Regions from separate parts of the Anaerobranca gottschalkii DSM 13577 genome, predicted to be linked through region 2. Evidence: riboswitches for the same ligand, from Rfam matches in the RefSeq annotation. Region 2 holds a riboswitch; the other holds the start of a gene.
What was found. A riboswitch is a leader RNA that binds a small molecule or an ion and turns the genes downstream of it on or off. The one in region 2 is predicted to bind S-adenosylmethionine.
Positions count from the first base shown of each region.

Region 1: another riboswitch for S-adenosylmethionine. It lies ahead of metK (methionine adenosyltransferase); the one in region 2 lies ahead of BMX60_RS11270 (methionine ABC transporter ATP-binding protein).

Region 1 covers NZ_FOIF01000009.1:45,694-54,249, forward strand. The annotation lists gene BMX60_RS04265 (glycosyltransferase family 2 protein) at 1-160, opposite strand, end outside; gene BMX60_RS04270 (response regulator) at 219-884, opposite strand; gene BMX60_RS04275 (sensor histidine kinase) at 944-2,095, opposite strand; gene metK (methionine adenosyltransferase) at 2,308-3,492, opposite strand; SAM riboswitch class I at 3,574-3,661, opposite strand; gene BMX60_RS04285 (Cof-type HAD-IIB family hydrolase) at 3,801-4,589, shown strand; gene BMX60_RS04290 (GTPase) at 4,605-5,579, shown strand; gene BMX60_RS04295 (hypothetical protein) at 5,619-6,389, opposite strand; gene BMX60_RS04300 (M20 metallopeptidase family protein) at 6,460-7,641, opposite strand; gene BMX60_RS04305 (rubredoxin-like domain-containing protein) at 7,764-8,096, opposite strand; gene yedF (sulfurtransferase-like selenium metabolism protein YedF) at 8,242-8,556, opposite strand, start outside.
Region 2 covers NZ_FOIF01000080.1:172-6,673, forward strand. The annotation lists gene BMX60_RS11260 (MetQ/NlpA family ABC transporter substrate-binding protein) at 179-967, opposite strand; gene BMX60_RS11265 (methionine ABC transporter permease) at 986-1,636, opposite strand; gene BMX60_RS11270 (methionine ABC transporter ATP-binding protein) at 1,637-2,632, opposite strand; SAM riboswitch class I at 2,713-2,833, opposite strand; gene BMX60_RS11275 (FxsA family protein) at 2,908-3,297, opposite strand; gene pyk (pyruvate kinase) at 3,358-5,109, opposite strand; gene pfkA (6-phosphofructokinase) at 5,121-6,080, opposite strand; gene BMX60_RS11290 (hypothetical protein) at 6,179-6,364, opposite strand.

The DNA of each region.
Region 1 (8,556 bases), on a different contig from region 2:
ATCTAATTATTTTCTCTAAATTTTCTTCCCAATTATAAACAAAAAGAACCATTGAGGTTTTAGGTCTAGTAATCTTTTTCCCCTTTATTAAACCAAAACTCCATTTTAATAAACTGAATAATCCAATTATAACCAACATCCATAGAATACTTTCTTTCATAAACAAATCACCCCTGCTTTACTATATGCAAGGGGTGGGCAAGTGTACCAAAAATTTATTATAAATGTACAAAACCTTCTTTTATTCCCTTTACCACTGCTTGCGTTCTATCGTAAACTCCAAGCTTTTTAAATACTCTACTGACATGATTTTTAACTGTTTTTTCACTGATGTTTAATTGATCACCAATTTCCTTGTTACTCCTTCCCTCTGCCATTAGTTGATAAACAACTAATTCCCTGTCAGTTAAATCATAAACATTTTCCACTATTACTTTACCATTACTTGAAGATTTTTTCCCTTTTTGTAGTTCTTTAAATAATTTTATAGTTAAAGATGGATGAATAAATGCATCTCCTGTGTAAACATTACGGATCCCTTCAACAATCTTTTCACCTTCTAAATCCTTTAACATATAGCCTTCAGCCCCAAATTTAATAGCCTCTAATATGTACTCATCCCCATCGTGGATTGTTAACATAATTACTTTTGTGCTAGGATAATTAGTTTTAATCCACTTTGTCGCTTCTATACCATTCATTTTAGGCATATTTATATCCATTAAAACAATATCCGGTCGGTATTTTTCCACCAATTTACAACCTTCTTCTCCATTTTCACCTTGACCTACTACTTCAAAATCCCTTTCAAAATCTAAGATTTTAATAATCCCTTGCCGTAAAAGTTTATGATCTTCCACCACTACAATTCTAATCTTCTCCATCTATATCCCCTCCACCTTTTTTACACATATGTAACCATGTGCTAAAATTTTTGTTAGTATTATTGTGAGTCTTTGTTATAAGGGATTTCCACAATAATCATTGTCCCTTGTCCTAAACCAGTCTTTATTTGGAATTTGCCTTTCAATAAACCAACCCTTTCTTTTATACCAATAATTCCATAACATTCAAGGGTAGGGTCAGCTAGATTTTCCTTTAATTCAAAACCAACTCCATTGTCTTTTATAATAATTTTAATATTGTTATTATCTACTTCCATTTTAACCATAGCTAAGGAAGCTTTACTATGTTTATATATATTTTGTAAAGCTTCTTGGATTATACGAAAAATAGTTACTTCTATCTCACTATCAAATCTCTGCTCTTTCCCAAATAACACAAATTCAACACGGATATTGTTTTTTTCACTAAAATCTTCACAATACCTTTTTAATGTAGTTATTAGCCCCAAATCATCTAATACCATAGGTCGCAATTGGTGAATTATCCGGCGAATTTCACCTAAGGTATCTCTAACTTTATTCTTTATATCGGTTAATTCTTCTTTAGCTTTTTGAGGATCAATACCTAACATCTTCTCAGCTATTTCGGTGCTTAAAATGATATCCGCTAAACTTTGTGCCGGCCCATCATGGATTTCTCTAGCCAACCTTTTCCTTTCTATCTCTTGAGCTTGAATAATTTTATATCCAATATCTTTTTGTTGCTTATATTCAGCGGCCTGTTGTGACATATTCTTAATATTTACCAACAAATAATCAAGGGCTACAGAAACGTGATTAATTAAATGTTCCGCCTTTTCCACCATTTTTTCTAAACTCCTAAGACGAATTTGTAGTTCATTCCTTTTTTCCAAAAGGTCTTTTTCCTTTTGTCGATATAAAATTAAGTCTAATTTTAATTGATGGGCATATTCATAGGCTTCTTGGATAGCTTTTTGATCATATATATTAAAATTTTTGCTAACCTCCATCAATCTAATCCTTGCTTTTTTTTCCTTTACTTCAGTTTCATCAACCAATTTTACTATTTTTTTTGCCTCTATTTCCATTTCCGAAAGGTTAGTTTTAACTTTATTCAATTCCATCCTTGCAGATTCAGAAATATCAAATATTGCTTCTTTACCTTGGGTAATACTTTCTATAATCTTGTCAGTTACATTATCTAGTAACTTTATATCTAAATTATCCAATTAAAACACCTCATTAAAAGGAAGTCTAAAGTTTATAATTCTACATTTTTCTACAATTTCCTGCATAAAACTTCTGAATAATTAGTTGTAAGGACTTATTTACTAATTAATGGTATCAAAAAAGCACATCTTATTGAATCAATATCCTAAATATAGATCATTATCTACCTAATTAGGAAAAGATCAAAAAAGATGTGCTTTAATTTCAAGTATTATTTAACTTTTTGAGCTAAAATTTCCGCCTTATCTGTTTGTTCCCATGGTACCTGGATGTCAGTTCTTCCAAAGTGACCATAAGCTGCAACTTGTTTATATATAGGTCTTCTCAAACCTAAATCCCTAATTATGGCACCAGGTCTTAAGTCAAAGGTTTCTTTAACAGCCTTCTCAATTTTCTCTACAGGCACTTTTTCTGTACCAAAGGTTTCCACCATTATTGAAACAGGTTTTGCTACACCAATGGCATATGCCAATTGTACTTCACACTTATCAGCTAAACCGGCTGCTACTACGTTTTTAGCTACATAACGGGCAGCGTAAGCAGCTGAGCGGTCTACTTTTGTTGGGTCTTTTCCAGAGAAAGCTCCTCCACCGTGTCTAGCATAACCACCATAGGTATCAACAATAATTTTTCTACCGGTTAACCCTGCATCCCCTTGTGGACCACCGATAACAAATCTACCGGTAGGGTTAATTAAAAATTTAGTATTTTCATCTAAAAACTCTGTAGGAATTACAGGTTTAACAACATGTTCAATGATATCTTTTTTTAGAGTTTCTAAAGAAACTTCAGGACTATGTTGAGTAGAGACAACTACAGTAGTAACTTTAGTTGGTTTACCATCAACATATTCCACTGTTACTTGAGTTTTTCCATCAGGACGTAAATAAGGTAATATATCAGATTTTCTCACTTCAGAAAGTCTTCTTGACATTTTATGGGCTAAAGAGATAGGCAATGGCATAAGCTCTGGAGTTTCATTACATGCAAACCCGAACATCATCCCTTGGTCTCCAGCCCCTATAGCATCGATATCTTCCATTTCACCTTCTTTTGCTTCTAAAGCTTTATCTACACCCATAGCTATATCTGGAGATTGCTCATCAATGGCAGTCAATACTGCACAAGTTTCAGAGTCAAAACCAAATTTTGCCCTTGTATAACCTATTTCCTTCACCGTTTCCCTTACAATTTTCGGAATATCCACATAGCACTCTGTGGTTATTTCTCCCGAAACCAATACTAATCCTGTTGAAACCATAGTTTCAGCTGCAACCCTCGCATTGGGGTCTTTTTCTAAAATGGCATCTAAGATAGCATCAGATATTTGGTCAGCAATTTTATCAGGATGCCCCTCAGTTACCGATTCAGAAGTAAATAAAAATCTGCGGCTCATATTGTTAACCTCCTTATATGTATAGAGTGGATTTTGTGCAATAAAAAACCCCTTCAATTTTAAATGAAGAGGGCTCAGCCTCTCTCATCTGCGGGAATTAGCACCGTGCTAAATTTTAGCCGGTTGCCGGGGTTCTTCGGGCCCGTCCCTCCACCTCTCTTGATAAGAGTTTTCTATTGTCATAACTAGTTTAATTAAAGATAACCCATTAGTCAAGCCCTTTTAAATATTTATTTTTTATAAATAAATTCACAAAAAATTAACATAATGATATAATAAATTTAAAATCTAAACATTAGGTGATGAAAATGTATAAAATGGCTGTATTTGATATTGATGGAACATTATTAAATTCCCAATCCCAAATCTCCAAGGAAAATTTAGAAGCTGTAAAAAAAGCTAAGGAATTAGGAATAAAAATAATATTGGCAACAGGAAAACACCATCTATCTGCCCAACCCCTTTATCAACTATTGGACTTAACAGATCCCCAAGTAAGTTGTAATGGTGCAATTATATATTGCCCTGAAAGTAAAAAAATTATTAAAACAAATCCTATCGATAAGGAAACATATTTAAGTACCTTAGAAAAATTAAAAGAATTTCCTTTTCCTTCCGTTGTTTATACTGCAAAAGGTTTTTATAGTACTTATTCACCAGAAGATCTAACGAAGATAATCCGAGTAGGTGAAAATAAAATAGAATATATTACCGATTATAGTAATTTAGAAGATGTAGCTAAAATACTCTTGGTATTGCCATATCACCTGAAAAGGGAAGAAAAATTAATTAGAGATATGGCTAATGAAAATATTTCCGTAGTTAGAACTTCAGAACATTTTTTAGAATTTGTCGCCCCTGCTAGTAATAAAGCTTTGGCAGTAAAATACATAGCTGATATGTATAATATATCAGAAAAAGAAATTATCGCCTTTGGAGATAGTGAAAATGATGTGGAAATGTTGAAAATGGCCGGGTTAGGGGTATGTATGGGAAATGGCAGTAAAATAGCCAAAGAAAATGCAGATGTAATAGTCAGTGATAATGATAAAAATGGTGTTAAAGAAGGCCTTTATAGGTTTGTAATCAATCGGTAGTTGGAGGTGGAATTAATGCCGGCAAATTTAACTCCCCAGTACTACGAAGCAGAAGAAGCCTATAAAAAAGCAACTACTATAGAAGAAAAAATTAGGGCATTACAAGAAATGTTAGCAGTTATTCCGAAACACAAGGGTACTGATAAGCTGCAAGGAGATATTAAGAAAAAAATCTCTAAACTTAAAAAGGAAGCAGAAAATAATTCAAAGGGGAAAAAGTCTGGCTTTGATCCCTTTAATATCGAAAAACAAGGGGCAGGGCAAGTTTTCGTATTAGGTTATCCCAATTGTGGTAAATCCGCCTTTGTCGGTGCATTAACCAATGCAAAAACCAATGTACAAGACTTTCCCTTCGCTACTCAACAACCTGTGGTAGGAATGATCCCCTTTGAAGAAGTCTATATTCAACTTATAGATACTCCACCTATAACGGAAGAGGGAATTCCAGGTAATTTTAGCAACGCCTTAAGACACTGTGATCTTATATTAGCTTTGGTAGATTTAAGTAGTGATAACTGTGTAGAGCAGCTACAAGGTATAATTGACAATTTAAAAAAGCGGAATTTATTAGTAGAAAACAAGTCACCTAAAACTTTTACTTTAGATGATATTATCTTTTTAGGGACAAAGTCTGACCACCCCACTTCTGCCGATAATCTTCAAATTATTTACGAGTTGATTTCCAATTGCCCTAAAATATTACCTATATCTATTTACTCAGAAGAACTAAAATCTTTACCAAAAGTCATATATGAAAAATTAAATGTTGTTAGAATATATACCAAAGCCCCAGGAAAAAAACCAGATTTTGAACGACCTTATATACTCAAAAAAGGGTCGACAGTAATGGATTTAGCCCTAGAAATCCACAAAGATATAGCCGCAAATTTAAAATCTGCTAGGGTTTGGGGTTCTGCAAAATTTCCTGGACAAAGTGTTGAACACACATACCTTTTAGCTGATAAAGATATTGTTGAATTATTAACATAATAAAGCATTAAAGCCGTCTAGGTTGCTAGACGGCTTAATTTATCTAACTGAAAACTCAATTATACTCCTTAACCTTAGTCCACTTTCATCTTCAATTCCATGTAATTCTATTTTATAATTTCCAGCTGCCCTTAAAGGAGGTATTTCTAAATTATAACTTTCACCTGATTCTAAGATAAAATCAACTCCATCACTATGCAAAGGGTCAGGCAATTGCATCCAATGGCCATTTTCATTTTTAATATATAATTTTAAACCTAATGTTTTATTAGTAAAAATCAAATTGTTCCAACGATCATTAGTTACTAAAATTTCAATTTTATCATTTGATCTAGGATGTTTTGTTAATAACTCAGTTTTAAAAGTTGGGTAGGGATAAATATAGAAAGTAGATTCTCCTTTAATCAAATTAACGTAATCTTCTCTATACCAGCCTTCAAAAACCACTTTATATTCCCCTTCTGTCAACAAATCATGATTTATCTTTATTTCAGTTTCTTCTTCTGGCAACAACATATGAATAGCAGGAATAAAATCTAGGGGAAGAATAATTTGCTGCCACATCCCGTTTCCTTCCCGCTTAAAGATATTTATACCATAATAGTTGTCAGGAAAAAGCAAATTTTGATTAGATTGATTTGTTAATTTAAAAACAATAGTTTCTTCTTTACCATAACGCCTTAATAAACTTTCTACTTTTAATTTAGGTTCCTCTACATTGGGGACATTAGAGGATAATTGAATTTTAGCAATAGTAAATACCGATATTGTAACTATGATTAATGTTGTAATCACTATTTTTTTATTCATTATAATCCTCCTTCCCCATTTTAGTTATACATTATATTAGACTTTATTTCTTACAAAAAGTTTCATTTTTCTACAAATTTGTTTCTAAAATTAGCTTACAAAAAGCTGCCGTTCCTTCCCACAATACTCCTTCATCAATATTGAATTTGGGATGGTGGTGGGGATAAACTATCCCTTTTTCTTCATTACCAGCCCCTAAGAAGAAAAAACAACCCGGTGCTTTGTTTAAAAAATAAGCCATATCCTCTCCACCCATAGTAGGTTTTTTCAAATTTATTATATCTTCTCTAGAAAATATTTCTATTAATTTTTTATTAACAAATTCTGTGACTTCTTTGTTATTTACCAGTGGTGGATAACCTGAAATAATTTCCACTTTAGCATAGCCACCATAACTTTTAGCTATTCCTTCCACTAACAATTCCAAACGGCTGAAGATTTCCTTTCCTGCTGCTTCTTCTAGGTATCTAATTGTCCCTGTCAAAAGAACCTCTTCTGGAATTATGTTAAAGGCAGTTCCTCCTTGAATTTTACCAAAGGAAATTACTGCAGTATCAGTAGGTGCTAAATTTCTACTTACTATGGACTGTACAGAAGTTATAATATTGCCGGCAATTAAGATAGGGTCAACAGCTTTTTGGGGCATTGCTCCATGTCCACCTCTACCCTTTATAGTAATTTTAAATTCTACTGTAGCAGCCATAATTGGATTATAGCTTAGCCCTATTTGCCCACCCTTTAATTCAGGAAAAATCAGTCCTATATGACAGCCATATATCCTTTGAAAAGGGTAATCCCTATATAAGCCATCGTCTAACATCCTTTTTGCTCCACCATAACCCTCTTCCCCAGGCTGAAAGATCAATAATAAATTATTTTTTAATTTATCTTTGTTATTGTATAAATATTTAGCTGCTCCTAATACCATGGCAATATGGGCATCATGGCCACAAGCATGGTTTTTCCCAGGATAAATAGATTTATATGGCAAGTCATTTTCTTCTTCCATCGGTAAACCATCGATATCAGCCCTCAAAGCTACTATAGGGTAATCAGAATCTACTTCCAAATATGCAATTACACCGGTTTTAGCATAACGCCTTAATTCTGAATAACCAATTTCCTTTAATATTTCCTCTATTTTAACAGCTGTTTCTTCTACATCAAATCCTACCCCAGGGTGTTGGTGAAACCACCTTCTCCAAGAAATTATTTCTTTTTCCAAAGCCTTAATTTCCTTTATTAAATCCATATAACCCCTCCATCAATGTTTATCAATAATTTAAATTTTACCATTAATTTATTATAAGAAAAATAAATCTTTAGTATCAAACTTCATCTTTAAATACAAAAAAGTGGCCTAGTGCCACTTTTTTAACCCCATTTACCTTTGTTAATATGGTTTTCTATTTCAGCTAATGCCGTTTGTTTGATAAATTCTGCCATTTCTAAGGTCTCAGTAAAGAGTTTTTTACAACCAGGATCTAAATTATCATCGATTCCTGCTTGGGCTAAATCTTGTAAGTCTTCCATAGTATTAACAAGTTCCCTTAATAATGAGTTAGTAAATCTTGATCTTTCTACCTTTTCTCTACTTTCTTCTACTAATTGGACAAATTTCTCTTGAGGAGCTCCGCATTTAGGACATTTTTCTGGTGCACCTTCACCATTATGAATATAGTTACATACTCCACATTTCCACATCATTAACCTCTCCTTTTCATTTTTATCTTCCTTTAGCAAGAAAGTTACTACTAATTATCAGCAACTAATAATTATTACTGATATTTGTATTATATAAAAAATCTGACAGATTTGCAAGGGATTTATAAAATATTTTTTAGAGAGAATTTTATATAGTTATTGTTTTATCATCGGTTAGGTTTTCCACTATATCATACATATTAGTAATCGTCCCTACTGCCAGCTGCTCTTTGACATTATAAAAGTCTAAACAAGTACCACAACTTAAAATTTCTGTTCCTTTACCTTCCATTATTTTTAAATCCTCAACTGTTTGAGAGCCTTTTAAGGCTAAAAAGACGCCGCTGTTTACCAACATAATTCTCTTAGGAGCTACTTCCCTTTGAGCTAATGTATAAATAAAAGCTTTCATCAGTCCTTCCCCTAACTTATCATCACCATATCCTAAATACCTAGTCTTAAT
Region 2 (6,502 bases):
TTAAAAATAAATCCACCAATAAAATTAGCTACTTTTATTTGTCATGCCCAAAATTAATATTTCTTTAATAAAAAAAGAACTCAATAGTTATGGTTAACTTCTAAAAAGTCCCACAACTAGCGAGTTCTTTTTATTCATGAGCTAAAATTGTAAAATTAGCTATTTCCCGACAAGCCCCTTAAAAAGCTGGTAAAACACTACCTTTATATTTTTCTAAAATAAAATCTCTAACTTCTTGAGAGTTTAACACTTCAGCGATGATCTTAACCCTTTCATCATTTTCCATACCCTCTTTAACTACTAAAATATTGGCATAAGGATTACCGATAACTTCTTCGATAAACAATCCATCTTTAACTGGATTTAAATTGGCTAATAAAGCATAATTGGTATTGATTATACCTATCTCTAAATCTGGGAGCATATTAGCTATAAGGGCAGCATCTAATTCTACAATTTCAATATTCAAAGGATTTTCCACTATATCTCCTACTGTACCCCTTACTCCAACACCATCTGCCAATTTAATAATTCCAGCACTTTCAAGCAAGGCTAAAGCCCTTCCTAAGTTTGTCACATCATTAGGGACCCCTACTTTTCCCCCTTGAAATTCCTTTAAATCTGTAATTTTCTTTGAATATATTGCCATAGGTTCTAAATGTACTGGTACGACAGGGACGAGTTTTGTACCATTATCTTGGTTAAATCTTGTTAAATAAGGTAAGTGTTGAAAATAATTAGCATCTATATCTCCATCGTGAAGATTTAAGTTGGGTTGTACATAATCATTGTAAGGTATTATTTTTATATTAACACCTTTTTCAGCAAGGATAGGTTTAATAAATTCGAGAATTTCAGAATGGGGAACTTGAGTAGCTCCAATTTTAAATTGGTCTTCCTTAGAAGTTGAACAACCAGTAGATACAAGGATTAATATAACTAAAATTGAAAGTAAAACTTTTTTCACAAAAATCCCTCCAATATCTTAATTTATTTTAGTTTTATCGAATTTATTGGCTAGATAATTTCCTGTATGTTGTACTATTTGTACCAATACAACTAGAATCAATACAGTGCTATATAAAATAGTGGTATTTCTACCTTGATACCCATATCTTATTGCTAAATCACCTAACCCTTTGCCACCAACCAATCCAGCCATAGCGGAATAACTGATAAGGTTAACGGTAGTTATGGTAATCCCCCTAATTAATGCTGACCTCCCCTCCCTTAAAATTATCTTAAATAGGACATAGGATTTACTTCCTCCCATAGCTAATCCTGCTTCTACCACTCCCCAAGGCACCTCTTTTAAAGCCGTTTCAGTTACCCTTGCTACAAAAGGCGTAGCAGCTAGTGTTAAAGGTACTATGGATGCAGTTGTACCTATTGCTGTCCCAACAATTAATCTAGTTAAAGGAATAATGGCTACCAATAAAATAATAAAAGGGACTGATCTTAAAATATTGATAATAAAAGATAAACTATTTTTTAAATAGGGATTTTCTAAAATATGACCTTCATCTGTAACTACTAAAATTAAACCTAATGGTATTCCAGCTAAGCTGGCAAAAAATACTGAAACAAAGACCATATACAAAGTTTGTAATGTAGCCTCTAATAATATATCCACCATTTACAAGACCTCCACCATCACTTCATTTTCTTTTAAGTACTCTAGAAATTGCCCTTGAAGCCCTTCTTCACCCTTTAGTTCAACCAGTAGTCTACCAAATTTTTTGCTATTAATATCTTCTATAGAACCCTTTAAAATGTTTAATTCTACCCCTTGAACTTTCCTTAACCCTCTACTAATTATAGGTTGAGTAGCTTCTTCCCCTTTAAATTGTAGGTTCAAGTATTTAACTCCATTACTTACATATAATTCTTTTTGCTCAACAAAAGGATCCTCTAATAAAAGTTCTTTTGTAGCATCACTTTGGGGGTTAGTAAAAACTTCAAAAACTTCTCCCTTTTCTACTAACTCTCCCCCACTGATCACTGCCACTTTATGACACAAATTTTTTATAACACCCATATCGTGGGTAATTATTACTGTTGTTAAACTAAACTTTTGGTTTATTTCCTTTAACAAATTTAAAATAGATTTTGTTGTTACTGGGTCTAAAGCCGATGTTGGTTCATCACAAAGGAGAATTTTGGGATTATTTGCTAAAGCTCTGGCAATACCTACCCGTTGCTTTTGTCCTCCACTTAGTTGGCTTGGATAACTTTCAGCCTTTTCCTCTAATCCCACAAGTTTTAATAAATCCATCACCCTATCTTTTCTATCCTTTTTTTTCGCTATTTTAAGGGGAAGTTCCACATTTTCATAAACAGTTAATGAAGACAATAAATTAAAGTTTTGAAAAATCATTCCTATTTCTCTTCTTATTTCTCTAAGCTCCTTTTCTTTAAATTTCACTATATTTTTTCCATCAATCTCTACTGTTCCTGAATCTGGTGGTTCTAATAAATTTAAAGTTCTAATTAATGTACTTTTGCCTGCACCACTTAAACCGATAATCCCATAAATCTCCCCTTTTTCGACCTTTAGGTTAATATTTTTTAATGCCTGAATCCGCTCTTTACCATTGGGGTAAGTTTTATTTAAGTTTTTAACTTCCAACACAATTAACCACTCTCCATCTAAAAAAATAATTAAAAATGCCCCTTTCTTAACAGAAAGAGGCACGCAGGAAAAAGCGTATCCTCTTATCTGTCAGACAATTGTTGTCTGCAGGAATTGGCACCGCTGACCTTTCCATGTTTAAAATGGAAAGCGGGTTGCCGGGCTTCATTGGGCCAGTCCCTCCACCTCTCTGGATAAGAGTGCTTTAATATTCAATTTTTACTTTTAATACTTTACCATGATAAAGATAAATTGTCAATAAGGAAATTAAATTTTTATCTTCTATATATAAAAATATTTCCTGATTGGATCATCCTTTGCAGTTTTTTTATGGCATATTCTTTATACTTTTTCCGTGTTATGGGAAATAGTAGGCTAAATCCCAAAGCATCGGTTAGTAAACCAGGGGTTAATAAAAAAGCTCCTCCTATTAAAATAAATAAACCATCTAACAAATTGTGGGCAGGCATTTGTCCCGATGATAAAGCAAATAGGGTATCTTTTAATACCTTTAACCCTTGGTATTTAGCTAAAATTACCCCTAAAAATCCTGTAAGGGCGACAATTAAAACAGTAGTACCTCCCCCAATGTATTCTGCTACCCTAAATAAAAGGTATAGTTCTACTAACGGAACTAAGGTGAACAGTAAAATTAATTTTGCCATTTTTTCACCACCTCGACTTTATAAAAAATGCTGGGTACACAATTCCCCAGCATTTTCTTTTTATTTTACTGTAGCATGACCTCTGTATACTAAACCCCTTTGAGGATCAACTGTTACTTCTTCTCCATCTTTTAACAATGATGTAGCACCACTGGCTCCTACAACAACTGGGATACCTTTAGAAAGTCCTACAATTGCCGTTGTAGATGTAAGTCCAGCTTCTTCAGCGACAATAGCTTTAATTCCTTCTAAATTAGGCACTAAATCACTGTCAGTAGCGTTTGTCACTAAAATATCTCCTTGACCTTTTTTATTAATTAATTCTTTTGCAGTTTTAGCTACAATAACTTTTCCTTGAACAGAATTATTACCAATTCCTGTTCCTTTTACAATTACATCTCCCACAACATGAACTTTTAGAAGATTAGTAGTTCCAGCAATACCAACAGGTACTCCAGCAGTTATAACAACTAAGTCTCCGTCTTTAATATAACCCTGTTCTAGTGAAGTTCTAATAGCTTCTGCTATCATATCATCAGTGTTATCTGTTTGCTGGCCTAATACAGGGAATACTCCCCAAGATAAAACTAATTTTCTTACAACCCTTTCATCGGGAGTTACTGCAATAATTGGGCATTTTGGTCTATACTTGGATACCATTTTAGCAGTAAACCCTGATTGGGTAGAAGTGATTATTGCGGAAGCTCCTAAACTTTGGGCAGTATTACATGTTGCACTACTGATAGAATCTGTAATAGAAGCTTTAGGAGTAAAAGTCTTTTTACCTAAAATCTCTTCATATCTTACAGCTTGTTCTGCCCTTTCAGCAATTTGTGCCATTGTTTTTACTGCTTCTTCAGGGTACTTACCAGCTGCCGTTTCCCCTGAAAGCATAATAGCATCGGTTCCATCAAAAATAGCATTAGCAACGTCACTAGCTTCTGCCCTAGTTGGTCTTGGATTTCTAATCATAGAATCAAGCATTTGGGTTGCAGTGATTACAGGTTTACCAGCTTTATTACATTTTTCTATCATTAATTTTTGAGCTAATGGCACTTCTTCAACGGGAATTTCTACACCTAAATCTCCCCTTGCAACCATTAAACCATCACTTACTTTTAGTATTTCATCTAGATTATCTAATCCTTCTTGGTTTTCAATTTTAGAAATAATATGGATATCACTATTGTTTTCTTCTAAAACCCTACGAATAGCTAAAACATCGGAAGCTTTTCTGATGAAAGAAGCGGCGATAAAGTCAACTCCCTGTTCAATTCCAAACTTAATATCATTTAAGTCTTTTTCAGACATTGCTGGTAGAGAAACGGAAACTCCAGGAACATTTACCCCTTTTTTATCACTTAAAGGACCGCCATTTAATACTTTACATTTAATATCTGTATTAGTAGTTTCTAGAACTTCTAAAGCAATTAAACCGTCATCTAATAAAATACGATCACCTTTCTTTACATCTTTAGGTAGCCCTTCGTATGTAATAGCTACTTTAGTTTGGTCACCTAAAATATCTTCTGTTGTTAAAGTGAAGATATCTCCTTCATTTAATTGGATTTTTCCTTGGGCAAATTTCTTAACCCTTATTTCAGGTCCTTTTGTATCTAATAAAATTGCGACGTTTTTATTTAATTCCTTTGCTACTTGACGTATAGTAGCAATTCTCTTCCCATGTTCTTCATAATCGCCATGGGAAAAATTTAACCTTGCAACATTCATACCAGCTAAAATTAGTTTTTTCAACATTTCTGGTGATTCACTGGCAGGCCCAATTGTGCATACAATCTTTGTTCTTCTCATAATTTTCCTCCTTAAATTGAAAGTACTTTTGCTAATTCATACATCTCTTTGTCAAGGGTATGTTTTTGTTTTAAAGCTTCATCAATATCTGTGGCTACAATTTTATTGTTAACAATCCCCACCATTTTTCCACCTTCATTAGCCATTAACAAATCTACAGCTTTAGCAGCTAAACGGCTGGCTAGAATTCTATCAAAGGATGTTGGTGATCCTCCCCTTTGAATATGCCCTAAAACGATAACCCTAGTATCAAAGCCAGTTCTTTCTTCAATTATTTTACCTATTTCAAAGCCACTGGCAACACCTTCAGCTACCACAATGATACTGTGGAGTTTACCCCTTTTTTGACCTTGTAAAAGTCTATGGATTACCACATCTAAGTTAGTCTCAATTTCTGGGATTAAAATAGATTCTGCTCCACCAGCTAAACCCGCTGCCAAAGCGATATCTCCTGCATCACGGCCCATTACTTCTACAACAAAGGTTCTTTCATGGGATGTAGCAGTATCTCTTATTTTGTTAATAGCATCAATGGCAGTATTAACTGCAGTATCAAAACCAATACAATAATCTGTGCATGGAATGTCATTATCAATGGTTCCTGGAATACCAATGGTAGGAATCCCTAGATTAGATAAGGCTTTAGCGCCCATAAAAGAACCATCTCCACCAATTACAATGATTCCATCGATTCCTTTGGCCTTTAAAAGTTCCGCTGCTTCTTGCTGAACTTTAGGATTTTTGAATTCTGGGCATCTAGCAGTTCTTAAAATTGTTCCTCCTCTGTGAATAATATCTGCCACTGAACTCAATTCCATTCGCTCAAATTCTCCACTTATCAAACCAGCATATCCTCTTTTAATTCCGTAAACCTCTAAACCGTGGAAAATACCTTTTCTAACCACTGCTCTAACAGCAGCATTCATACCTGGTGCATCGCCACCACTGGTCATTACTGCTATCCTTTTCATTATTCTTACCTCCTTATCCCCTGGACATTTTTTGTCCCATAGGGACTAAAATGTTTCTTTTTATATTTTAGCATTTATATTAAGAAGTTCAAGTACTTTTAGATAATATGTGATAAAAATTCCACCACATCTGGCGCTTCAGAGCTAGGAACCAAAATCTCAACTTGCCCTTTCTTATTTTTTGATAATTCCCTCAGTTGAACCATGAACCCTTCTTGGGAAAGCTTATCCTTTATTTTCTCTGCTAATATCTCATCTTTAGCTATATATACTACTTTCCACACTGCAATATTTCCACCTTTCATCTTTCATTATTTTTTACTATTATCTTTTATTATAAACCTATTACTTATTTTACTATAACCTTTTAATACTTCACTACTTTATTTTATCTTTTCCAAGATGGCTTGTTAATATCTCTC